4 regions of the Micromonospora sp. ANENR4 genome follow, and region 4 is predicted to be linked to each of the others. Evidence: riboswitches for the same ligand, from Rfam matches in the RefSeq annotation. Region 4 holds a riboswitch; each other region holds the start of a gene.

Region 1 (4,079 bases), on a different contig from region 4:
CATCCGCTGATCGTCCGGGTCCGGAAGCTGCCGGCCCGGCCGGGCGCGCTGGCCAGCTATGCGATCACCGACCGGCTGCAACTCGGCCCGCTGCACTTCCCGGTCACGTACCAGGCGGACGTGCTCGTCGCGGGCGAGGACGAGGTCGTCACCGTGGCGCGGCAGCAACCCGCGACGACCGTCCGCAACCACACCCGCCTGCGCGACGAGCCGGACGGCACGGTACGCATCGACGTGGAGATCACGCTCACCGCGCCGGCGCCGCTGTTCGGGTACGCGTTCCGCCAGGCCCGGGCGGCTCACCTTGGCCTGGCGGCTCGCCTCGGCGCGACCCTGGAGGGCCGGCCGGTCTGATCCGGCCGACCCTGCAGGGGCGTGCTCAGTACACCGACAGGTGCACGTGGTTGGTGTGGTCGCTGGACGGGTCGCCGTTGCCGCCGCTGTACGACTTCCACCCGCTGCTGGGCAGCCAGATCTGCTTGAACCAGATCACGTAGAGCACGGCGAGCGGGTCGGCGTTGCGCACGAAGTACGCGGCCAGGTTGTTGCCGTACGTCCGGTCACCGCCGGTGGCCACGCCGCCGAAGCCGCTCTTCTGCGCGGCGAAGTCGCAGGCCCGCCCCTTCGGATGCTCACCCGAGCCGCTCGGCCGGTGGCACGAGACGTACCTGGTGAAGCCGGCCGCCTTCGCCTGTTGCAGCGCGTGCAGCGTGCGCGGCGTGATGCAGCCGTTCGCCGGCGTCGGGTCGTTGACGCTGCACGACTCCGACGGCCAGGAGCCGTCCGAGTTGCGCGGCGCCGGCTTCGCGTTCTTGCTGGAGGTGCCCTGGACGCTGCCGCCGCCGCCGCTGCTGCTGCGCGACGCGCGGTCGTTCGCCACCTCCAGGGCGCGCTCGGCCTGTTCCTTGCGCTTGGCCATCACCGTCACCTGCTTGCGCTGCTCGAGGATCTCCCCGTCGAGCTGGGCGCGGGTGCGGGTGGCCTCGTCGCGGGTGGCGATCAGGTCGCGCAGCGTGCGGTCCTCGTGCGCGGCGACCTGTTCCAGGGCGGCGGCCCGGTCCATGAAGCCCTCCGGGCTGCTGCTGCCGAGCAGCGCCCCGGCGGTGCCCAGGCGGCCGTTGCGGTACGCCACGACGGCGATCTCGCCGACCTTGGCGTCGCGGACGGCAAGCTCGGCGCCGACCGTCTTGAGCTGGTCGTTGAGCTGTTTCTGGCGGGTCACCGACCGGTTCAGCGCGGCCTTCGCCTCCAGCCAGCCCTTGCTGGCCGCGTCGAGCTGGGCGCGCAGTTCCGGCGTGCCGCCCTCGTCGTCGCCGCCGGGCGCGGCGGCGAGCAGGCCGGTCGCCGGCGCCGCGGAGGCGGGGGAGACCGGAACGGTCGCGACGCCGAGGGTCAGCGTCGCGACGAGCAGGGCCGCCAACCGGGCGGCCGTCCGTCGTACAGGTGCCACTGGGGGCATTCACACGTCCTTCCGTCAACGCCGACCGGGTTAGCTGACGGGTTCGGGACGGAAGATCCCTACCGCTGACGCGGATGCACCCCACGTACGTGGTTCCCCGGCTCGTCCCTGCGGACGATTAGGCGACGGCCGCCCCACCGGGGCCGGGTGGCGTCCGCGGGTGCGGCCGCGACCGAGACTACCGGCGCTGCCCGGGCGCGGCTCCGTCGAGCAACGCCACTAGGCGGGGCAAAACCGGCATAAGACTACATTAGTCCCAGTGATTTAAGCGTGTCCTAATCACCACTCGGTCTTGCCGCACACTCCGGCCGACGCTCCGGGTTCGACCTGCAACGTGGCGTGATCGATGGAGAAGTCCTCGTGCAGGGCGGCCCGCGCGGCGGCCAGCACCCCGGCCGGGTCCGCGCCCGGGTCGGTGGTCAGGTGCGCCGAGGCCACCTCCATGCCCGAGGTGAGGGTCCAGACGTGCAGGTCGTGCACCTCGGCCACGCCCGGTACGGCGGCCAGCCGGTCGTGCACGGCGGTGACCTGGAGGTGCTCCGGCGCGGCCTGCACCAGGATGCGCAGCGCGGCCCGGCCGAGCCGCCAGGTGCGCGGCAGGATGAACACGCCGATGCCGACGGCGACGAGTGGGTCGGCCCACCACCAGTCGGTGACCGCGATGACCAGCGCGGCGGCGATCACGCCGAGCGAGCCGAGCAGGTCGCCGAGCACCTCCAGGTACGCCCCGCGCAGGTTGATGCTCTCCTTCGACCCGGCGCGCAGCAGCGCGAACGCGACGATGTTGGCGAGCAGGCCGAGTACCGCCACCACGAGCATCGGTCCGGCCAGCACCTCCGGCGGCTCGCCGAACCGGCGTACCGCCTCGACCAGGACGTAGATGGCGACGGCACCGAGCAGGACGGCGTTGGCGAGGGCGGCGAGCACCTCCAGCCGGTAGAGCCCGAACGTGCGCTGCGGGTCGGTGCCGGCCCGGCGGGTGGCGGTGATCGCCGCGAGGGCCATGCCGATGCCGAGGACGTCGGTGAACATGTGCCCGGCGTCGGAGAGCAGCGCCAGCGAGCCGGTGGTGAAGGCGGCCACCGCCTCGACCACCATCAGGGCGGCGAGCAGCGCGAACGCGGCCCAGAGGCGGCCTGCGTGGCGGTGTGCCGCATTGGCCACCGCGCCGCTGTGGTCATGACCTGCGCCCACGCCAACACCCTCCCTGCCGCGTACCGGCCCGGCCCAATGTATGTTCACATCGCTATGTATGCAAGTGAACTGTGGGTGGCGGCGGGGCCGGTCACCCCACCGGGTCGAGCGTGGTGAGGCGCTGCGTCGCCCGGGACAGCGCCACGTAGAGCGTGCGGACGCCCGAGCCGGGGTCGGCCCGGATCTCGCCCGGCGCCACCAGCACCACGCCGTCGTACTCCATGCCCTTGGCCTGGAGGCTGGTGACGACCTGGAGCCGGCCCGCGCCGAGCGCGCCCAGCCAGCCGGCCACCTCGTCCCGGCGCGGCACCGGCGTGATCACGCCGACGGTGCCCTCCACCTGCGCGAGCAGCGCCTCGGCCGCCTCGACGGTGGCCGCCGGCAGGTCGGCGGCGGGCACTGTGCGCTCGACCGGCGGCACGCCCGTGGACCGCACCGCGTCGGGCAGCGGCAGGTCCGGGTAGAGGCGGCGGATCTCCGCCGCCGCCACCGCGAAGATCTCCGCCGAGTTGCGGTAGTTGGTGGTCAGCTCGTAGCGGTGCCGCTTACGCCGGCCCAGCGCCTGGTCACGGGCCCGGTCCAGCTCCTGCGGGTCGCCGGTCCAGGCGGTCTGCGCCGGGTCACCGACCACCGTCCAGGACGCCAGCCGGCCGCGCCGGCCGATCATCCGCCACTGCATCGGCGAGACGTCCTGCGACTCGTCCACCACCACGTGCGCGTAGTCGCGGTAGTCGGCCGGACGCTCCCGCGCCGCCGCGCGGGCGGCGCGCTGCCGGTCGGCGTACGTGCTCAGCTCGCGCACGCCACCGGCGAGCTGGTACGGGTCGCGCTTGGGCCGGGCCCGCTGCACCGGCTTGCCGAGCAACGCGTCCAGCTCGTCCAGCAGCGCGATGTCGGCCACCGTCAGCCCCTCGGTCGCAAGCGTCCGGTACGCGTCGCCGAGCAGCCGGATCTCCGCCGAGGAGAGGATCCCCCCGGCGTAGCGGCGCAGCCGGTCCGGGCGGGCCAGCCAGTCCAGCACGTGCCGCGGGTGCAGCCGGGGCCACCACGCCTTGAGGAACTCGCGGAACTCGGGCCGCCCGATGATCTCGTCCTCGAATGCGGGCTGCTCCGGCAGGCGTCCCACCCGCAGCGTGCGGGCCTGCGCGTAGAGCGCGGCGAGCACCGCGTCGAACGCCGCCCGGCGTACCTCGTTGCGGCGCGCCCCACGGCCCAGCGTCCGCTCCCGGATCGCGTCCAGCGCGGGACGTTCCAGGCGCAGCAACTCGCCCCGGTACAGCAGGCGCAGCTCGGCCGGGGAGTCCGGCACCGCGTCGCGGACCGCGCGTTCCAGCACCCGGCGCATCCGCAGCGATCCCTTCACCGCCGCCACGTCCGGCGGGTCGGTGCGGGACGCGGACAGGCCGGGGAACAGCGAGCCGAGCGA
Region 2 (4,079 bases), on a different contig from region 4:
GGCCGGTCAGGCCGCGATCGACAGGTACGCCCGCGCCGGCGTGGAGATCCCCGCCGACAAGTTCGTCGTGGTCGGCCGCCCCCAGGTCGAGGCCATCGAGGTACGCCGGGAGCCGGTCACCCCGCCGGCGCACCCGACGGTCCTCTACACGCCCACCTGGACCGGGCACCACGCCGACGCCAACTACTGCTCGCTGCCGGTGGCCGAGACGCTGATCCGCCGGCTGATCGACAGGGGTGCCGTGGTGATCCTGCGCGCCCACCCGTACACCGGCAAGAACCCGGCCTCGGCCCGCCAGCTCGCCCGCCTCACCGAACTGCTCGCCGCCGACCGTGCGAAGACCGGCCGGCCGCACCTGTTCGGCGCCGCCGCGAGCCGCGAGCTGACGCTCACCGAGTGCGTCAACCGCGCCGACGCGCTGGTCTCCGACGTCTCCGGGGTCATCTCCGACTGGCTCTACTCCGGCAAGCCGTACGCGGTCACCGACACCGGCGCCGACGGCGAGCACTTCGTCGAGCGGTTCCCGCTCGCGGCGTCCGGCTACGTGCTGCGGCGCGACATGTCAAACGTGGACGAGGTGCTCACCGACCTGCTGGACGCCGACCCGAAGGCGGCACAGCGCTGGGCGGCGCGTACCCGCTACCTGGGCGACTTCCCCGCCGACGCCTACGCCGAGGCGTTCCTCTCCGCCGCCCGCCGGCAACTGGAACCCGACTGGGCGGTCCCGGGGCCGCGCGCGGCCCGCTAGAAGCGCGAGCCGGCCCGTCGCGGGCCGGCTCGCCCGTTCAGAGGTACGGGTCGAGCAGGGCGAGCACCGCCTCCGGGTCCTCGACGTGCGCGTTGTGGCCCAGTCCCGGCAGCGTCGCCACCGGCACGCCCAGCTCCTTGAGCTGCGCGTCGGTCACCATCGGATCCGCCTCGCCGCGGGCCAGCAGCACCGGTACACCGGTGGCCGCCAGCAGCACCGGCAGCCGGGGCTCCCCGACCGCGAACGCGGCCGGGTCCATCGCGAGCCGCCAGCGGCCGTCCTCCCGCCGCAATCCCGCGTCCACCACCGGGTGGTCCGGGGCGAACAGCCCGGCGAGCCCTGATACCCGCAGGTAGCGCCGGGCCGCCTCGTCCCGGGTGGCGAACCAGGTGACCGGCCGGGCGGCCAGTTCCGCCGACTTCGCCAGCTCGGCCGGCGACCAGACCGCCTTGATGCCGAGCCCGACCACCGCGTCGACCGGGAGCCCGCTCTGCCGGGCCGCGAGCGCCAGCGCCACCACCCCGCCGAGCGAGTGCCCGAGCAGCACCAGCCGGTCGTCGGGGCCGAGCCGCACCGGCCCGAGCCCGTCCACCACGCGCTGGGCCAGCGCCTCGAACGAGTAGCCGGGCAGCGGCGGTGACCAGCCGTGACCGGCCAGGTCGGGGGCGAGCCAGCGGCCGGGCCAGCGGCGTTCCAGCAGCGGCGCCCAGGGCAGCCACACCTCGCCGGTGGCACCCATGCCGTGCAGGAGAATCAGGTGCCGCTTCCCCGTCGCATCGCCCATTGGCGCAGTCTGCCACCGCCCGCCCCGGACACGCGAGACCGAACCCCGCCGACCCCCTCGCTGCGGCTCCGGCCGCCCACACGCCGCCCTCACCCTCGATCTTGGAGTTGTGGCACCTTCCATAGCGGGCGAGCCGGGCATACTGGGTGCCACAAGTCCAAGATCGGCGCGCCAAGACGGCGTGAGGGCGGGGGCGGGACGAGGAAGGCCGGCGCCCCGGGTGGGGTGCCGGCCTTCGGGTGTGCGGGACGGTCAGGCGGAGTAGCCGCGGCTGGCGATCCAGTGCGCCAGGTCGATCGTGGTGACCCAGTACGACGGCAGCGACGGGTCGGCCGAGTCGGCGATCCGCACGGTCCGGCCGTCGTCCTTGTAGCCGACCACGGCGACGTAGTGGCCGCCCGGGAACGAGTGCCAGCCGCCGTTGGTGTCGGTGGCCGTACCGGCGACGTTCGCGACGACCCCGCGGCCGTTGCTGATCGCCTCGACCACGTCGGCCTGGAGGCGGTCCATCTGGGCCGGGGTGGCCGAGCCGGGAATCATGCGGGTCCGGTACGGGTTGCCCTTGACCTGCTGGTTGAGCACCCGGGTGGTGTCCTCGGCGGAGTTGGTGCCCATCTCGGTGGTGCCGAGAGGACCGGCGAGCGCGTCCTGGCTGCGCTCGATGCCGGCGGCGCTGAGCGCGTTGCGCACGGCGGCCGGGCCGCAGTAGAAGTAGTTGATCTGCGCCTGGTAGTCGTAGTCGAGCGACTTGCTCGACGGCGGCTTCGGCTTGGCCTTGGGCGTGGTGTCCGGGTCCGCCGTGGCCTTCGCGGACGGGGAGGCGCTCGGCGACGCGCTGGGCGCGGCGGAGGCGCTGGGCGGTACGGCGATGCGGGCCTCGCCGCGGCTGGCGGGCTGCTCGCCGAGACGGGCGGAGCCGAGGTCGGCGACCGCGGCGGTGTTCTCCTGGACCGGGGCGTCGTCACCGGCGGTGGCGACGGTTCCGGCACCGGCGGCCAGCACGAGCGCGGCGGCCGATCCGGCGATGATCTGGTACGGGCGTTCGGTGACGATCCGTCGCAGCTGACGCTTCAGGTGGTGCTTCACGAAATCCTCCACGGGGCGTGAGCGGCGCACGCCGGCCCGGCACGCGGAGGAACTCACACGTGCTGGCGGGGCCGGATGGCCGGGGGATCGGGAACGCCCGTGATGCCGGGCGCCCAGGGGGCGGTTGCCGGTCGCGCGTCAGGCGCGCGCGGGCACCGCTTCGCCGTGGAGGCGGGGGGACGATCGAGGGGTGGGCAAGAGGGGTTGCTCCTTCCGTGGCCGCCGACCGGGTTAGCTGACGGATTCGGGCGGGAAGTACGCCCTACCGCGGGCCGTCGGCCCGCGGATTCACCCCGATGGTGCTCATGGGTCCCCGGTTCGTGGAACACGATTAGGCGGGTCGGTGCGGCGTCGCCGTCGGCGATCGATTACCGCATCGGACGCGCCGACACTACCGGTGGGTATGTCCCATGCCAAGCGCTCCCACCTGCGTAAACGTGATCCGCGGTAACGGATTTCGGAACACCCGGTTACTGACTTCGCTCAATGGGACAAGCAGTTTCGACGGCGCCCGGCGGCGGAAAGCGGACAGACGGCGAGCACCCGACCGGCAATCGCGGGACTCGATGACCCGTTCTGCGCCCGGCGCCCGTTTCGGCGGCCCGGGTGACCGGGCTCACCATATTCCGGGTAACGATTCGGTCGAGACGGTCGTCTCAGCCGACCCGGGCCGGGCGCCAGCGGGCGTTGCGGACCGTCGCGGCCACCGGCACGGCGCTCGCCGTCGCGCTCCGGTACGCCGGGGCGGGCCGCAGCGCGGCGGTGGCCGCGTACGCCTCGGCGGCGAGCGTCCGGGCGGCCTCGGCGGCCAGTTCCGCGTCCCGCCAGGCCGTCCGCTCCCGCGCGGCGGCGCTCTCCCATCCGGCCCGGCGCCCGTCCCGGACGGTGCGGGCCAGCAGGATCTCCTGCTCGGCCGGGTGCCGGCGGGGATCCCACCCGTTGCGGCGGGCCAGCACGTCGGCGAGCTGACGGGCGGTCAGGTCGCCCCGCCAGTGCGCCGTCATGGCGGCGTGGTGCAGCCAGCGCTCCCGGGCCGCGTACTCGGCGGGGGTGCGCGGCGTGCGCGGGGCGGGCAGCGCGGCGGCACCGGCGAGGCGGCGGGCGGCGGCGTCCGCCTCGTCGTACGCGGTCCAGGCCCGGTCCGCCTCGTCCTGCGCGGCCAGCCACCGCTCCCGGCGGCGACGGGCCGTCTGGGCGGCTCCGGCGGCGGCCACCGCGACCTCCTCGGCGTACCGGATCAGGTCGTCGCGGCGGGCGGCGTCGGCGTCGGCCGGTTCGGGGGCGGCCTCCGGCACGGGGTCGCGTTCGGGCCGGGCGACGAGGGCGGCGAGCAGGCCGAGGGCGAGCAGCAGGAGGAAGGACCAGATGGCGGCGGCCTCGGGCACGGAGGTGAGGAAGTGGTACAGAGCGGTCTGGGACATGGTCGGCACCTCACGGGAAGGACCTGGCGGGAGGACCCGC
Region 3 (4,079 bases), on a different contig from region 4:
GGACCAACTCCTCGCCCGGCTCCGCCGGATCGAGGGCCAGGTCCGTGGCATCGAGAAGATGGTCGAGGACGACCGTTACTGCATCGACGTGCTGACCCAGATCTCGGCCATCCAGGCGGCGCTGGACAAGGTCGGCCTGGGTCTGCTCGACGGCCACGCCCGGCACTGCATGCACGAGGGCGCCGCCGAGGGCCGGGCCGACGAGATGGCGACCGAGATGATGGCCGCCGTCGGCCGCCTGATGAAGCGCGGCTGAGCGGGGACCTCCGACCCTCGGACCAGGGCACATCGACCCGTGCCGGCGCACCCGGGCGGACGTACCGTCGACGTGGCGGGCAGGCCGGCCCGGCGGACCCGCGGTGACGGACGGAGGGCGGCCCGATGATGTGGCAGAGCCCGATGATGGGCTGGATGTGGATCTGGTCCCTGCTGGTGCTCGCCGTGCTGGCGGGGCTCGTCTGGGCGGCCGTGCGGTGGACCGGCCCGCAGTACCTGGGCCCGACGACGGCGCGGCGCATCCTGGACGAGCGGTACGCCCGTGGCGAGATCGACGAGGACGAGTACCGGCGACGCCGGGCCGGCCTGGCCTGACCACGCGGGGCGAGCGTCAACGGCCACGGTGTGCGGGACCGGACGGCCGGGCTGCCTACCATGTGCGGGCGACGACCCGGACGTGGTCGACACGTCCGCCCCGGCCGGGTGACCAGACCGGTCCGGCGGACCAGGCGTCGCCGCGACCGTTGGGAGAGACCTCATGGGTGCCGACCACACCCGCCCCGCACCCGCCGCGCCGCCGGGCGTACGACGGCTGCTCGTCGCCGTGGTGGTGCCGCTGTTCGCGCTCACCGTGATCGCGGCGCTGGTGCTCTGGCCCCGGCAGGACCGGGAGCCGGTCGGCGGCGCGGACGTCCCCCGCTACCACGGCACGGTGACCCGGGTGGTCACCGAGCCCTGCCCGCCGACGCCGGAGGCCCCGGAGGGCGGCGGTGGCCCGTGCGGCACGGTGACGGTCACCGCCGAGCAGGGCCCGGACGCGGGCCGGCAGGTCGAGACGCCGATCCCGGCCGGGCCGGGCGCGCCCCGGGTCGCGGTCGGCGACGAGGTCGTCCTGGTCGAACTGACCGACCCGGCCGACCCGGCGGTGAAGTCCTACAACATCGCCGAGCACCAGCGCGGTACGCCGCTGATCTGGCTGATGGTGCTGTTCGCCGCCGCGATCGTGGCGTTCGGCCGGTGGCGCGGGCTCGCCGCGCTCGGCGGCCTGGTGGCCAGCTTCGCCATCCTGCTCGGCTTCGTGCTGCCTGGTATCGGCGCCGGCCAGCCGCCGCTGCTCGTCGCGATCGTCGGCGCCGCGTTGATCATGTTCGTGGTGCTCTACCTGACCCACGGGATCACCGCACAGACGTCCGTCGCGGTGCTCGGCACGCTCGGCAGCCTGGTGGTCACCGGCGTGCTCGGCCTGCTCGCCACGTCCGCCACCCACCTGACCGGCTTCGGCAGCGAGGACGCCACCACGCTGTCCATGTTCCAGGGCGGCGTGGACCTGCACGGACTGCTTCTGGCCGGCATCATCATCGGCTCGCTGGGCGTGCTGGACGACGTCACGGTCACCCAGGCGGCCACCGTCACCGAACTGGCGCACGCCAACCCCGGACTGTCCCGGCGGCAGCTCTACCGGGCCGCGACCCGGGTCGGCCGGGCCCACATCGCGTCCACCGTCAACACCATCGTGCTGGCGTACGCGGGCGCCTCACTGCCGCTGCTGCTCCTCCTGGTCGCCGACTCCCGCCCGGTGAGCGAGATCCTCACCAGTGAGTTCCTCGCCCAGGAGATCGTCCGCAGCGCGGTGGCGACGCTCGGCCTGATCGCCGCCGTACCGCTGACGACCGGACTGGCCGCGATCGTGACCACCGCCGGGCGGCGCTCGCCCGGCGCGGAGCCGGCGCCCGCCGCGCCCCGGCCGCCGGCCGGACGGGACGACGCACTGGAGGCGCTCGGCGGCGGGAAGAGTACGGAGGCCGCATGGTGACACTCCGCAGCGTGACCATCGAATCTAAACGCGACGCTGGTCACGGTGTGCCACGGCGAAATCTCGCTATTGGTCGGCTTCCGGACGTAGATCCTCACGAGTGCTGTCAGGTAACCTCGCTGCCGGTCACCGCCGAAGGCGCGCACCGGCGCCAGCGGTGCCGCCGCCCAATCGCCCACGGGCGAACCGGGGAACCAGGTACATGGGGTGAATCCGCGACAGCGGTAGGGGCCACTTCCGTCCCGAACCCGTCAGCTAACCCGGTCGGCGGCCGACGGAAGGGAACACTGTGACGGCACCCCTGCGCCGCTGGCTGACACCCGTGGTGGCCGTGCTGGCCTCGCTAGCAGTGCTGGCCGGCCCGAACCCGGCGACCGCGGCCCCCGCCGCGGCGGCCCCCGGCACCCCCTCGGGCCACGAGGAGGACGGCGATCCGCCACTCATCACCGAGGCGATCGACTCCGCCAACCGGAACTTCCTCCAGGCCAAGGCGAAGCTCGCCAAGTCCCAGGACCGCCAGCGGCGGCTGGCGGCCGAGGTGAAGACGGCACAGGCCGAACTCGACGCGCTCAGCCCGCAGGTCAACCAGCTCGCCGCCCAGTCCTACCGGACCGGCCGGATGGGTGCGATGGCGATGCTGTTGGAGAGCAACTCCCCCGACTCGTTCGTCCGCCGGGTCAACGCCCTGGACGAGCTGAACCTCCTCAACGCGCAGCGCCTGGCCGCCATCAACGCGGTCAAGACCCGCGCCGAGCAGGCCAAGATCGCGCTCGACGCCGAGGTGCGTGAGCAGGAGAAGCAGAAGAACGCGATGGAGCGCGAGAAGGTGCAGGCCGAGCGCGCACTGAAGCTCGTCGGCGGTCTCGGCTTCACCGGCGGCCTGGTCTCCGCCACCTCACCGGTCGCCAAGATCGCTCCCGGCCGCACTTCCGACGGCGGGTGGAAGGCCGAGTCGTGCAGCGAGGACGACCCGACCACCTCGGGCTGCGTCACGCCGCGCACGCTGCACGCGTACAAGGAGGTCCGGCGCGCCGGCTTCAAGCGCTTCGTGGGCTGCTACCGGCCCGGCGGGCCGTGGGAGCACCCCAAGGGCAAGGCGTGCGACTGGTCGCTCCAGAACAGCGGCTTCGCGCCCTGGCACAACAACGACACCCGCCGGTACGGCAACGAGGTGGCCGCGTTCCTCATCCGCAACGCCGACCGGCTGGGCATCTACTACGTCATCTGGAACCGGCAGATCTGGTTCCCGGCCACCGGCTGGAGTTCGTACAGCGGGCCGTCGAACCACACCGACCACGTCCACATGTCGCTGCTCTGATCCGGGCACCACGAAAAAGGGCCGCCCGAGGGCGGCCCTTTTTCTCGTCCGTACGGGTCAGCCCGCCAGCGCCGGGTCGGCGGGCGCGGCCGGGGCGGGCAGCGGGGCCGGGGACTGCGCCACGGTCCGCACCTCGCCACCGGCGAGCCGGTACGACATGCCCACCACCGTGCAGCGCCCGGCGGCCACCCGCTCGGCCAGCACGGCGGACCGGGCCAGCAGCGTCTCCACGGTCTGCGCGATGTGGACGTCGATGATGCCGTCGAGGTCCTCGACGCCCTGGCGGGCGGCTCGCAGCAGGCTCGGCGAGACCGCGTCCACCACCGCGCCCAGGTGACCGGCCGGGGCGGCGCCGGTCCGGACCCCCTCCCGGGCGGCCTGGACCGCGCCGCACGAGTCGTGCCCGAGCACCACCACGAGCGGCGTGCCCAGCACGGTGACGGCGTACTCGACGCTGCCGAGCACCTCCGGCCCGGCGGTGTGCCCGGCGGTACGCACCACGAAGAGGTCACCGAGACCGCGGTCGAAGATGATCTCGGCGGCGAGTCGCGAGTCGGAGCAGCCGACGATCACCGCGAACGGGTGCTGGCCGTCGGCCACCGCCGCCCGGTGCCCGGCGTCCTGATTCGGATGCTGCGGGACGCCCGTGACGAACCGGTGATTACCGGCACGCAGCTCGGTCAGTGCCTGTTCCGGGGTGCTCGGCGTCATGTCCCTCACCTCGTCTACCTG
Region 4 (4,079 bases):
AGGTCCGTCATGGCGTCAACGGTACCCACCTGACTTAGGAAAGCAAAAGCCAGCTACCTCACAGCTGGCCGGGGAAGAATCCGTGCCGGGCCAGCGGCTCGACGATCTGGTGCTCCTCGTACGACAGGTGCGACAGCAGCGTGTCGGTGAGCAGGTCCACCGCCTCCTGGAGTCCGGTGAAGTCGCCGGGCCGGCGGACCAGCTCCACGAGCGCCCGGTCGACGCTCTCCACCACGCCGTGGATCACCACGTGCTCCTCCTCCAGGCGGTCCAGCACCGCCGCCAGCCCGGCCTCGGAGCGGCGCAGGTGCGGGAAGATCGAGGCGTCCTCCAGCCCGTGGTGCTGGGTGACCATCGTGCAGTACGCCGCGCAGTACGCCCCGAGCGTCCAGTTGTTCTGCCGCATGGTCATCTCGTTCAGCGCGGCCCGCGCCCGGCCCGGCGTGACAGAGCCCTGCTTGACCTGTTCCAGCAGGTCGCGCACCTGGGCCAGCTCCTGGCGCAGGTGGTCGTGCACGTCCACCAGGTGCTGGCCGGCGGCCTGTCCGCGGGCCGGGTAGACGTGCCCGGCCGGCGGCGGCGGGGCGCTCGGGCGGGTGGACTCGTCCCACGGGCGGCGCGCGCTCAGGCGTACCCCCGGGTCGGGGGTGGGGGTGACGCCGAGCGTGCTCGGGCCGCCGGCGGAGGTCTGCTCGTCGGCGGCCGTGCGGGTTCCGCCGGCGGGCGCGGCGCGCTCGGCGGCGACCAGCTCCCGCACGGCGGGCGCGACCTCCTGGCCGAAGATCTGGATCGCGCGCGGCTCGTCGCTGCCGAGGATGAACGTGGTGATGCCGTGCTCCAGGGTGAGCCCGGCCAGCTCCTCCACCCACTGCTCCGGCGGCCCGGCCAGGAAACCGGCCGACGAGCGGGCGAACGTGCCGGTCACGTTGAGCATGCGGCGGATCGCGGCCGGGTCGCGTCCCGCGGCCGCCGCGCCCTCGTCGACCAGCGCGTTGAGGGCGGGCAGCTCGTCGGGGCCCTTCGGCAGGTACGACAGGGACGGCAGCCAGCCGTCCGCGGCGCGGCCGACCAGGCGCAGCATGCGCGGCTTGTACGCGCCGACCCAGATGCCCACCGGGTGCGCGGGCGCCGGGCCACGCTTGGCGCCGACCACCCGGTAGTGCTCGCCGTCGACGCGGATCATGCCGCGACGGTCGGTGTCCCAGACCTCGCGGATCACCCGGATCGCCTCGTCGAGGGCCTCGACGGCGGCGCCGGGGGACAGGCGTCGCCCGCCGGCCGCCTCGATCGCGTCCCAGAACGCGCCCGCGCCGAGCCCGAGCTCGACCCGGCCGCCGGTGAGCAGGTCCAGGCTGGCGACGCTGCGGGCCAGCACCACCGGCTGGCGCAACGGCAGGTTGAGGACGTTTCCGGCCAGGCGGACACGTTCGGTCGCGGCGGCCACGTAGGACATCAGCGTCCAGGTGTCCAGGAAGCCCGGCTGGTAGGGGTGGTCCTGGAACGTGACCAGGTCCAGCCCGACCTGCTCGCAGAGCCGGGCCAGCGCCACCACCTGGTCGGGCTGCGCGGCGGCGGGGGTGATGAAGCCGCCGAAGGTCAGCTCGTGTCCGTGATCGGTCATCCGTCAAGCCCTCCCGTGATCTTGCCTGGCCCTGCCACCGTAGCGCCGCCGCCGGTCGCCCGGCCGGGTGAAGAGCGTCACAAGAAGTGGACGATCGTCGCAAATCGCTCCTAGCGTCGGTTTCGTTCGCAGACGCGGACACCGAGTGCCGGAAACGCCAAATCCCGCCGCCGGCCCCGGTAACCGAACCTCGTGCGGGAGCGGGGGAACCACACGTTCCACGGTGCATCGTCACCTCGGGGTGAAGCCGCCACCGGCGGCCGGGCTCCTCGGCCCGAACCCGACAGCTCACCTCGTCGGCGTGGAGGAATCCACATGGCAACTGAATACTCAGCCCGAAGCCGCCGTACCGCTCTCGGGGCGGTCCTGGCCGGCGCCGCCGTCGGCGCCGCGACCCTCTTCGGCCCGGCCGCTCCGGCCAGCGCGGGCGTCAACTGGGACGCGGTCGCGCGCTGCGAGTCCGGCGGCAACTGGAAGATCAACACCGGTAACGGCTACTACGGCGGGCTCCAGTTCTCCCGCGCCACCTGGAACGGCTACGGCGGCCAGAAGTACGCCGCGCGCGCCGACCTGGCCAGCCGGTCCGAGCAGATCGCCGTGGCGGAGAAGGTGCTGCGCGGCCAGGGCATCGGCGCGTGGCCGGTCTGCGGCAAGAAGGGCGGCTCGGCGAGCGCGGCGACCCGGTCCGAGCGGGCGACCACGAAGGCGGCACCGAAGAAGGCGGCGCCGAAGCGGGCCGCCGCGACGAAGGCCGCGCCGGAACGCGCCACGACGAAGGCGGTGCCGCGGCCGTCCTCCGCTGCCGGGACGTACGTGGTCCGGCGCGGGGACACGCTGTCGGAGATCGCCGTGGCGCAGCGCGTCGACGGCGGCTGGCGTGCCCTGCACGAGCGCAACCGGGCAGTGGTCGGCGACGACCCGGGCCTGATCTTCCCCGGTCAGCAGCTGCGCCTGCGCTGACCTCGTCCGAGCGCCCGGCCGGTTCGCCCCGGCCGGGCGCTCGGCCGTCCGCGACACGCCGCGTGGCCGGTGTCCGGCCTGCTCGCGGGGCCGGGACGCGACCCGGACCGGCCGGTGACCGCGATTCGTCGGAGCCGGTTGCTAGGGTCACGCATGCTCGGCTAAGACGTGAAGAAAGCGCGGATATGACCAACGACCCGTTCTCGGCGGCCGCGAGCATCGACGAGCTGCTGACCCGCACGCAGCAGGCGCTCACCGCGATGCGCTCCCGGGCCTCGGCGCATGCCGACGGCGAGCCGGGTGAGCTGCTGTTCGCCGAGGGCACCGCAGCCGGCGGCCGGGTTCGCGCGGTCGCCGTCCAGGGTGGCCGGCTCGAGTCCGTGACGATCGACCCGGAGCTGGCCGGCGAGCCCCTCGACGTCCTCTGCGGACACCTCGTCACCGCCGCCAACGCCGCGCTGTCCGAGCTGGACGACCGGGTCAGCGCGTCGGCCCGGGCCGACGCCGACGCGCTCGCCGCCCGCCTCGGCAACATGGGCGACCAGGCCGAGCTGTTCGGCCGCGCGATGCACGAGGCGGCCGCGCGGATCCACCGCGACCGCGGTGCCGGGTCCCGGGCCGGGCGCGCGGTCTGACCCGACCGCACACGCCCCGGCACGACGAGGCGGCCGGCCGCCGGGAGGACGACGACCGGCCGCGCTACGCCACTGTCAGCTCAGGGTGACCGCGGTGTCGTCGACGACGAAGGACGTCTGCAACGAGCTGTCCTCCACGCCGGTGAACGAGATGGTCACCGTGGTGCCCGCCAGCGAAGAGATGTCGAAGGACCGCTGCACGTAGCCGGTGGCCTTGTTCAGGTTGGAGTAGGTGGCCAGCGTGGTGCTGCCCGCCTTGACGGTGAGCTTGTCGTACGCGGTGCTGGTGGTCGACTCCGCGCTGTCGATGTGCAGCCAGAAGCTCAACGTCGCCCGGCATCCGGCCGGGATCGTCACCGACTGACTGAGCGTGTCGGTGTGCGACGAGCCGTACCCGTCCAGCCACGCCTTGTACGAGCCGCCGTGCGCGGCCTGGCCGCTGTCGGTGGTGATGACGCCGGACGAGGCGCTCCAGTTCACGTTGCCCGACTCGAAGCCCGGGTTGGCGAGCTTGTTGCCGGAGCAGCCGCCCGACGGCGGGGTGGTCGTGGTGCTCGGCGTGGGCGTCGGGGTGCCGCCGGCACAGGTCGGGTCGCCGGACTGGGCCGGCACGCTCACCGCGTCCCAGGCCGCCTTGACCGTGTTGAACTCCGCGCAGCTGCCCGGGTAGAGGTTCTTCGCCGCCTGCAGCGTCCAGGTGCGGTACTTCAGGTACGACGAGGACGACGTCTTCAGCAGCATGCCGTTGTACATGATCTTCATGGCCTTCTGGATGCCCAGGCCGGTCACGCTGCTGCCGTTGCAGGTCGAGCTGGACGGCTGCCCGTTGGTCGGGCTGCTGCCGTTGGCGAGCAGGTAGAACC

The links. A riboswitch is a leader RNA that binds a small molecule or an ion and turns the genes downstream of it on or off. The one in region 4 is predicted to bind cyclic di-AMP.
Region 1: another riboswitch for cyclic di-AMP. It lies ahead of IRY44_RS22600 (hypothetical protein); the one in region 4 lies ahead of IRY44_RS05465 (transglycosylase family protein).
Region 2: another riboswitch for cyclic di-AMP. It lies ahead of IRY44_RS14285 (C39 family peptidase); the one in region 4 lies ahead of IRY44_RS05465 (transglycosylase family protein).
Region 3: another riboswitch for cyclic di-AMP. It lies ahead of IRY44_RS02575 (hypothetical protein); the one in region 4 lies ahead of IRY44_RS05465 (transglycosylase family protein).

The regions. Positions count from the first base shown of each region.
Region 1 covers NZ_JADKYQ010000013.1:30,030-34,108, reverse strand. The annotation lists gene IRY44_RS22605 (SRPBCC family protein) at 1-354, shown strand, start outside; gene IRY44_RS22600 (hypothetical protein) at 380-1,459, opposite strand; cyclic di-AMP (ydaO/yuaA leader) riboswitch at 1,464-1,594, opposite strand; gene IRY44_RS22595 (cation diffusion facilitator family transporter) at 1,739-2,653, opposite strand; gene IRY44_RS22590 (AAA family ATPase) at 2,745-4,079, opposite strand, start outside.
Region 2 covers NZ_JADKYQ010000007.1:170,866-174,944, reverse strand. The annotation lists gene IRY44_RS14295 (CDP-glycerol glycerophosphotransferase family protein) at 1-748, shown strand, start outside; gene IRY44_RS14290 (alpha/beta fold hydrolase) at 786-1,532, opposite strand; gene IRY44_RS14285 (C39 family peptidase) at 1,785-2,618, opposite strand; cyclic di-AMP (ydaO/yuaA leader) riboswitch at 2,824-2,966, opposite strand; gene IRY44_RS14280 (hypothetical protein) at 3,275-4,039, opposite strand.
Region 3 covers NZ_JADKYQ010000001.1:530,067-534,145, forward strand. The annotation lists gene IRY44_RS02560 (metal-sensitive transcriptional regulator) at 1-256, shown strand, start outside; gene IRY44_RS02565 (SHOCT domain-containing protein) at 382-591, shown strand; gene IRY44_RS02570 (YibE/F family protein) at 755-2,029, shown strand; cyclic di-AMP (ydaO/yuaA leader) riboswitch at 2,184-2,315, shown strand; gene IRY44_RS02575 (hypothetical protein) at 2,319-3,347, shown strand; gene IRY44_RS02580 (carbonic anhydrase) at 3,405-4,058, opposite strand.
Region 4 covers NZ_JADKYQ010000002.1:486,532-490,610, forward strand. The annotation lists gene IRY44_RS05455 (helix-turn-helix domain-containing protein) at 1-11, opposite strand, end outside; gene IRY44_RS05460 (LLM class flavin-dependent oxidoreductase) at 59-1,621, opposite strand; cyclic di-AMP (ydaO/yuaA leader) riboswitch at 1,793-1,938, shown strand; gene IRY44_RS05465 (transglycosylase family protein) at 1,937-2,581, shown strand; gene IRY44_RS05470 (YbaB/EbfC family nucleoid-associated protein) at 2,767-3,216, shown strand; gene IRY44_RS05475 (M4 family metallopeptidase) at 3,292-4,079, opposite strand, start outside.